3 regions of the Cellulosimicrobium sp. SJTW-1 genome follow, and region 2 is predicted to be linked to each of the others. Evidence: riboswitches for the same ligand, from Rfam matches in the RefSeq annotation. Region 2 holds a riboswitch; each other region holds the start of a gene.

Region 1 (2,254 bases), 1.9 Mb from region 2:
GGTGGTCCACGGGCCCCCGGCCCGTCCCCACCCGCAGCGCGGCGCCGGCACGCAGCGCGCCCGTGAGCCACTCCTTCGCCTCGCGCGCCGCCTCCTCCCAGCTCGCGCGCTGCGGTCGCAGCGCCGCGAGCGCCGCCGAGAGCGAGCACCCCGTGCCGTGGGTGTGGGGCGTGTCGACGCGCTCGGCGTCGAACGTCGTGACGGTGGCCGCCCCCGGCGCGCGGCCCGTCGTCGGCCCGGGCGCGGGGAGGACGAGCGCGTCGGGCGACGTGCGTCCGGTGAGGTGACCGCCCTTGAGCAGCACGACGGCGTCGCTCGCGGTCGCGTACTGCGTCGCCTGGCGCAGGGCGTCGTCCCACGTCGTCGCGGGCTCCTGCCCGCCGAGGACGCCGAGCTCGGGCAGGTTCGGCGTGACGACGTCGGCGCGCGCCGCGAGGTCGCGCACGGCCTGCTCGGCGCCCGCGTCGAGCAGGCGGTGGCCGGAGGTGGCGACCATCACCGGGTCCAGGACGACCCAGGGCCGCGGAGCACCCGCGGCGGCGCGCGCCGCGGCGAGGTCGTCGAGCCACTCCCCGACGGCGCGGGCGTTCGCCTCGTCCGCGACCATGCCGATCTTCACGGCGTCGACCTCGACGTCGTCGGACACGGCGTCGAGCTGCGCGCGCAGGAACGCCGGCCCGGGGACGTGCACCGACCGCACGCCGTGGGTGTTCTGCGCGACGAGCGCCGTGGTGACGGCCATGCCGTAGGCGCCGTGCGCGCAGAACGCCTTGAGGTCGGCCTGGATCCCGGCGCCGCCGGTCGGGTCGGTCCCCGCGACGGAGAGGACGCGGGGGCGGGACGGTGCCGGGTCGGGCCGACGGCCCGGGTCGGGCCGGCGGTCACGGTCCGCGAGAGCGGAGGCCGGGTCGGAGGTGTGCCGAGGCAGGGCGAGCGTCATCGCGCGGACATCCCTTCGCTGGTACGAGCCAGATCAGGTTCGACGGGTCTCATCTCAGCCCCGGTGCGGGGCACCCCGTGTCGCGGGCCATGCTACGCGGCGACCCGTGCGCTTTTCACCCGCCCCGACGCGTGAGACGACGCGCGTGCGCGCGTCTTTCCGGGTATGACGCAGCACGTCGCCCCCGCGACCCGCCCCTTCCTGCCGGACGCGCCCGTCCCGGTCCAGGTGCCCGCCCTCTGCACGACGTACGACCGAGACGGTCGGCGGGTCGTGCTCACGGGCGTCGTCACGCACGACGCAGGCGGGCTCGTGGCGTTCGAGTACGAGCACCCCGAGCGGGGCCTGTGGCACGTGTGGGTCGACCGGGACACGTGCGTCCCGCTGTGACCCGGTGCCCGGACGCACGGACGCCGCCCGACCGGGGGGGGTCGGGCGGCGTCGGCCGTGCGGGGTGCGTGCGCTCAGCGGGCGGGGAGCTCTCCCGGCATCGGGTCGTCGGAGCCCCAGCGCGTGACGCGCAGCCGACGGCCGTCGGGACCGGGCAGCGCGACGCCCGCGCGGGCGGCCTCCTGGGCGGCCGCGCGGAGCGACCCGGGCGAGTCGTGCGTCACGCGCACGAACGACCCCGAGAACGCGTCGAGCTCGCCGCGGGCGATCGCGACGACCATCTCGACCGTGCGCTCGACGGGCGTCCACTCCGTGCGGCCCTCGTGCATGACCATGGACGCCGTCATGTCGGTCTGCACGACGCCCGGCGACACCTCGAAGGTCCGCAGGCCGAGCGCGTGGCCCGAGCGGTGGAGGTTCGCCCCGAGGCGCAGGAGCGCCGTCTTGCTCGCGTTGTACGCGCTCGCTCCGTCCATGTCGTGGGAGCCCGCGCCGCTGTTGAGGTCGACGACGCGGCCGCCGCCGCGCGCGAGCATCCCGGGGACGACGGCGCGCGCGAGCAGGAACGGCCCGCGCACGTTGGTCTCCAGGACGGCCCACCACTCGTCGGGGTCCGCCTCCCAGAGCGGCACCTCGGCGTCGACCCGGCCCGCGTTGTTGACGAGCAGGTCCACGCTCCCGAGCGTGGCCTCGGCCTCGCGGACGGCCGCGGCCACCGCCGCGGCGTCGGTCACGTCCGCCGTGACGACGACGGCACGGCCCGCGCCGTCGAGCGCGGCGATCTCGTCGGCCACCCCGGCGAGCCGGCCCGCGTCGCGCGCGAGGAGCGTGACGTCGAGACCGGACGCGGCGAGCCCGACGGCGACCGCGCGGCCGATGCCGCGCGACGCCCCGGTGACGAGCGCGGTGCGCGCGGGCGCCACG
Region 2 (2,254 bases):
GTGGCCGTCCATGCCTTGATCCACTCGTCGCGGTGCGCCGAGACGTCGGCGGGCGCGACCTCGAAGGGCTCGTCGGCGAGCGGTGCGAACTCGGCCCAGCCGTCGGGCAGCGCGACGGAGTCGTCGGCCGGGTACATGTACATCTGGTCGGCGACGTCGGCCTGGAACCTCTCGCTCACGAGGAAGTCGAGGAGCTGCTGCGCGCCCTCGGGGTTCTTCGCGTTCGCGAGCACGCCCGCGTACTCGACCTGGCGGAAGCACGTGTCGAGCAGCGCACCCGTGGTCGACGCGGAGCCGTCCTGGGTGAGCGTGAACGCGGGCGACGTCGAGTACGACAGCACGAGCGGGCGCGGGCCGGCGCCCTCCGAGCCGGAGAAGTCGACGTAGTACGCGTCGGACCAGCCGTCGACGACCTTCACGCCGTTGGCGCGCAGGTCCGCCCAGTAGTCCTCCCAGCCGTCCTCGCCGAACGCCCCGACGGTCGCGAGGAGGAACGCGAGGCCCGGCGACGACGTCGCGGGGTTGGTCACGACGAGGAGGTCCCGGTACTCGGGCTTCGCCAGGTCCTCCAGCGTCACGGGCTCGGGGATCCCCGCGTCGGCGAACCACCCGTGGTCCACGTTGACGCACACGTCCCCGAGGTCGACGGCGGTGAGCTCGCCGCCGTCCCCGACCGCGTACGACGCGGCGGACTCCGAGACGTCGGCGGGCGTGTACGGCTCGAGGACGCCTTCGTCGATCGCGCGCGACGCGAAGGTGTTGTCGATCCCGAACACGACGTCGCCGAGGGGCGAGTCCTTCGTGAGGATCAGCTGGTTGACCAGCGCGCCCCCGTCGCCGGGCGCGACCTGCTCGACGGTGAGCCCGCTCTCCTCCTCGAACGCGGCAAGCACGTCGTCGCTCACCGCGAAGGAGTCGTGGGTCACCAGGGTGACCGTGCCCCCGCGGCCCGACGACGCGTCGTCGCCCCCGGCGCCGTCGCCCCCCGAGCAGGCCGCGAGGGCGAGGAGCGCGAGCGTCGCGCCCACGCCGGTCGCGAGGGCCCGGCCGCGGCGGGCGACGGTGGTCGTGTGCTGCATGTGTCCTCCCTGGACGTTCAGGAGGGGTCCACCGGCCCGACGGGCCGCGCGCCGGGTGGGCGCGACGGACCGCGCGAGCAGGTGATCGAGATTCCCGACTTCCTCCACCGGTGCTAACCGGATCAGGTTCGAGGGTCTGCGGTGGTCCGCACTCTCAGCTCCTCCAGGAGCTCCCCTGTCGTTCACCGCGAGCCTACACCGGCCCCTCACCCGGAGAGTCCCCTGAGAGAACCCTGAGCACCGGCGACCGCGGACCAGGGGCGGTTCGGGGCCCGCCCCCGATGCCGCGGGCACGCGCGCCGCGGGAGGGTCGGTACGGCCGCCGGGAGCCCCGGCGGCCACCACAGGACGGCGCCGCCCGGCGAGCCACGACGCTCCCGCGCAGCGGCACGACGAGAGGACGGACGAGGACGTGACGACGACAGGTGCGGCACAGCGGAGCACCCCGCGCGAGGGCCCGCCCACTGAGGGCGCTGAGGGCGCTCAGGGCGCTCAGGGCGCTCAGGGCGCTGCGCGACCCGCGATCGCGACCGCGCGCGGGCTGGTGAGGACGTACGGGCGCGGGGAGGCCGCGGTGCGTGCGCTCGACGGCGTGGACGTCGACCTCGAGCGGGGGCGCCTGACCGCGATCATGGGCCCGTCCGGCTCGGGCAAGTCGACACTCATGCACTGCCTCGCGGGGCTCGACTCTCCCACGGCGGGGACCGTCGTCGTCGACGGCGAGACGGTCTCCGCGATGAGCGAGCGGCGCCTGACGCGCCTGCGGCGCACGCGCCTGGGGTTCGTCTTCCAGTCGTTCAACCTCGTGCCGACGCTCACGGCGGAGGAGAACATCGTGCTGCCGCTCGCGATCGCCCGGCGGCCCGTCGACCGGGAGTGGTTCGACCGCGTGGTCGACGCCGTGGGCCTGCGCCCCCGGCTGGGGCACCGGCCCGCCGAGCTGTCGGGCGGGCAGCAGCAGCGGGTCGCGTGCGCGCGGGCGCTGGTGTCGCGACCCGCGATCGTGCTCGCGGACGAGCCGACGGGGAACCTCGACTCGCGCGCCGCCGCGGAGGTCCTGGGCTTCCTGCGCGCGTCCGTGGACGACCTCGGCCAGTCCGTCGCGATGGTCACGCACGACCCGACCGCGGCGTCGTACGCCCACCGGGTGCTCTTCCTCGCGGACGGCCGCCTCG
Region 3 (2,254 bases), 1.8 Mb from region 2:
GAAGCCGTAGCAGATGCCCATGACGGGCACGCCGGCCTCGAACAGCGCCGGGTCGACGAACGGGGCGCCCGTCGCGTACACGGACGAGGGGCCGCCCGAGAGGATGATCGCGGCCGGGTCCTTGGCGAGCATCTGCTCGACCGTGAAGGTGTGCGGCACGATCTCGGAGTAGACCTTGGCCTCGCGCACGCGGCGCGCGATGAGCTGCGCGTACTGGGCGCCGAAGTCGACGACGAGCACGGGCCGCGGGGTCGAGGCCACCTCGGCGGTGGTGGGAGTGTCGGGAGCGGTGGCGGGTGACGTCACCCGTCCAGGATAGTCGCCGTGCGGCGGGGCTCGTCCCGCGTCTCAGGCGTCGGTGCGCGCCTCGGCGCGCGCCGCGACGCGCTCGCGCAGGGCGCGGGCCGCCGCTTCCGGGTCGCTCGCCGCCGTGATCGCGCGCACCACCACGATCCGGGTCGCGCCCGCGTCGAGGACGGCGTCGAGCCGGTCCGCGTCGATCCCGCCGATCGCGAACCAGGGCGTCGCGGGCCGGGTCGCCGCGACGTCGCGCAGCAGGTCCAGGCCGACGGCGGCCCGCCCCGGCTTCGTCGGGGTCGCCCACAGCGGACCCACGCAGAAGTAGTCCACCGCCGGGTCGGCCTCTGCCGCGGCCGCCTGCGCGGCCGAGTGCGTGGACCGGCCGAGCGCGGGCCCCGCGCCGAGCAGCGCCCGCACGGCCGGGACCGGCAGGTCGCCCTGGCCCATGTGCACGACCGGCGCGCCCGTGACCGACGCCACGTCCGCCCGGTCGTTCACGGCCCACAGCGCGCCGTGCTCCGTCGCTACGCGCGCGACGAGCTCCTGGAGCTCGAGCTCGCGCGCGACGTCGAGCGTCTTGTCGCGGAGCTGCACGACGTCCACCCCGCCCGCGAGCGCCGCCCGCAGGAAGTCCTCGAGGTCGCCGCGCTCCTCGCGCGCGTCCGTGCAGAGGTAGAGCCGCGCGTCGGCGAGCCGGGCGCGTGCGGCGTCCGCCGACGGGGCGGGAGTGGCCGGGGTGGTGGAGGTCTCGGAGCTCACCCGCGGGAGCCTAGCCTCGGCGGCTCCTCGGCAGGAGGTACTGTGGCCGACAGCACGGGAGCCCCGCAGGGGGCTGAGAGGGCGTCGCCGCCGACCGTCGAACCTGATCTGGGTCATGCCAGCGAAGGGAGCGCACATGAGCCTGTCCGTCCACCCGTCCGCGGGTGGCTCCGTCGTGCCCGACGGCGCGCGCGACGTCGTCGTCGTGGGGGGCGGGATCGTGGGTCTCGCCGTCGCGTGGCGCGCGGCGCGCGCGGGGTTGACCGTCACGGTGCTCGACCCGGCGCCGGGCGCGGCCGCGACCCACGCCGCCGCGGGGATGCTCGCGCCGGTGACCGAGGCCGACTTCGGGGAGGAGGCCGCCCTGCGGCTCCACCTCGCGGCCGCCGCGGCGTGGCCGGCGTTCGCCGCGGACCTGCGCGCGGCGACGGGGGCGGACGTCGGGCTGCGGACCGCCGGGACGCTCACCCTCGCCTACGACGCCGACGACCTCGCGCTGCTCCGCCGCGTCCTCGCCCTGCACGCCGCGCACGGTCTCGCGTCGCACGAGCTCACCGTCGCCGACGCGCGCCGCCGCGAGCCGTACCTGGGCCCGCGCGTCGCCGGGGCGGCGTGGGCCCCCGCGGACCACGCGGTCGACCCGCGCGCGACGCACGCCGCGCTGCTCGCCGCGCTCGGCGGCCGCGACGCCGGGGGTGCGGGCTCGGCCACCGGGGCGCGCGTCGTCCGCGCGTCCGCGACCCGGCTCGCGCTCGATGCCGGGCGCGTGGTCGGCGTGCACGACGACGCGGGCCGGCTCCACCGCGCGGGTGCGGTCGTCGTCGCGGCGGGCTGGCAGTCGGGCGCCCTCCTCGCGGACGTGCCGGGCATCGTCGTGCCCACGCGGCCGGTGAAGGGTCAGACGCTGCGGCTCGACGCGGGCCCGGACCTCGCGCTGGAGCACGTCGTGCGCGGGCTCGTGCAGGGGCGGCCGGTGTACGTCGTGCCGCGCGACCCCGAGCCTGCGGGGCCGCGCGCCGGGCACCGGGAGGTCGTCGTCGGGGCCACCACCGAGGAGAACCCGGACGACCGCCGCGCCACCGCCGGCGGCGTCTTCGCGCTCCTGCGGGACGCCCGCGCCCTCCTGCCGGGGATCGACGAGGCCGCGCTGGTCGAGGTGACGCCGCGGGGGCGCCCCGCGACACCGGACAACCTC

The links. Region 2 has a riboswitch for thiamine pyrophosphate ahead of RSE42_RS16815 (thiamine ABC transporter substrate-binding protein). Riboswitches for the same ligand answer to the same signal wherever they lie in the genome.
Region 1: it holds a riboswitch for thiamine pyrophosphate, as region 2 does, so the genes downstream of both, thiD (bifunctional hydroxymethylpyrimidine kinase/phosphomethylpyrimidine kinase) here and RSE42_RS16815 (thiamine ABC transporter substrate-binding protein) in region 2, are expected to answer to the same signal.
Region 3: it holds a riboswitch for thiamine pyrophosphate, as region 2 does, so the genes downstream of both, thiO (glycine oxidase ThiO) here and RSE42_RS16815 (thiamine ABC transporter substrate-binding protein) in region 2, are expected to answer to the same signal.

Annotation. Positions count from the first base shown of each region.
Region 1 covers NZ_CP136680.1:1,846,362-1,848,615, reverse strand. Annotated here, with positions in the region: gene thiD (bifunctional hydroxymethylpyrimidine kinase/phosphomethylpyrimidine kinase) at 1-940, opposite strand, end outside; TPP riboswitch at 934-1,028, opposite strand; gene RSE42_RS08385 (hypothetical protein) at 1,106-1,330, shown strand; gene RSE42_RS08380 (SDR family oxidoreductase) at 1,405-2,254, opposite strand, start outside.
Region 2 covers NZ_CP136680.1:3,736,851-3,739,104, forward strand. Annotated here, with positions in the region: gene RSE42_RS16815 (thiamine ABC transporter substrate-binding protein) at 1-1,079, opposite strand, end outside; TPP riboswitch at 1,162-1,266, opposite strand; gene RSE42_RS16820 (ABC transporter ATP-binding protein) at 1,603-2,254, shown strand, end outside.
Region 3 covers NZ_CP136680.1:1,220,034-1,222,287, reverse strand. Annotated here, with positions in the region: gene guaA (glutamine-hydrolyzing GMP synthase) at 1-306, opposite strand, end outside; gene thiE (thiamine phosphate synthase) at 349-1,059, opposite strand; TPP riboswitch at 1,104-1,206, shown strand; gene thiO (glycine oxidase ThiO) at 1,196-2,254, shown strand, end outside.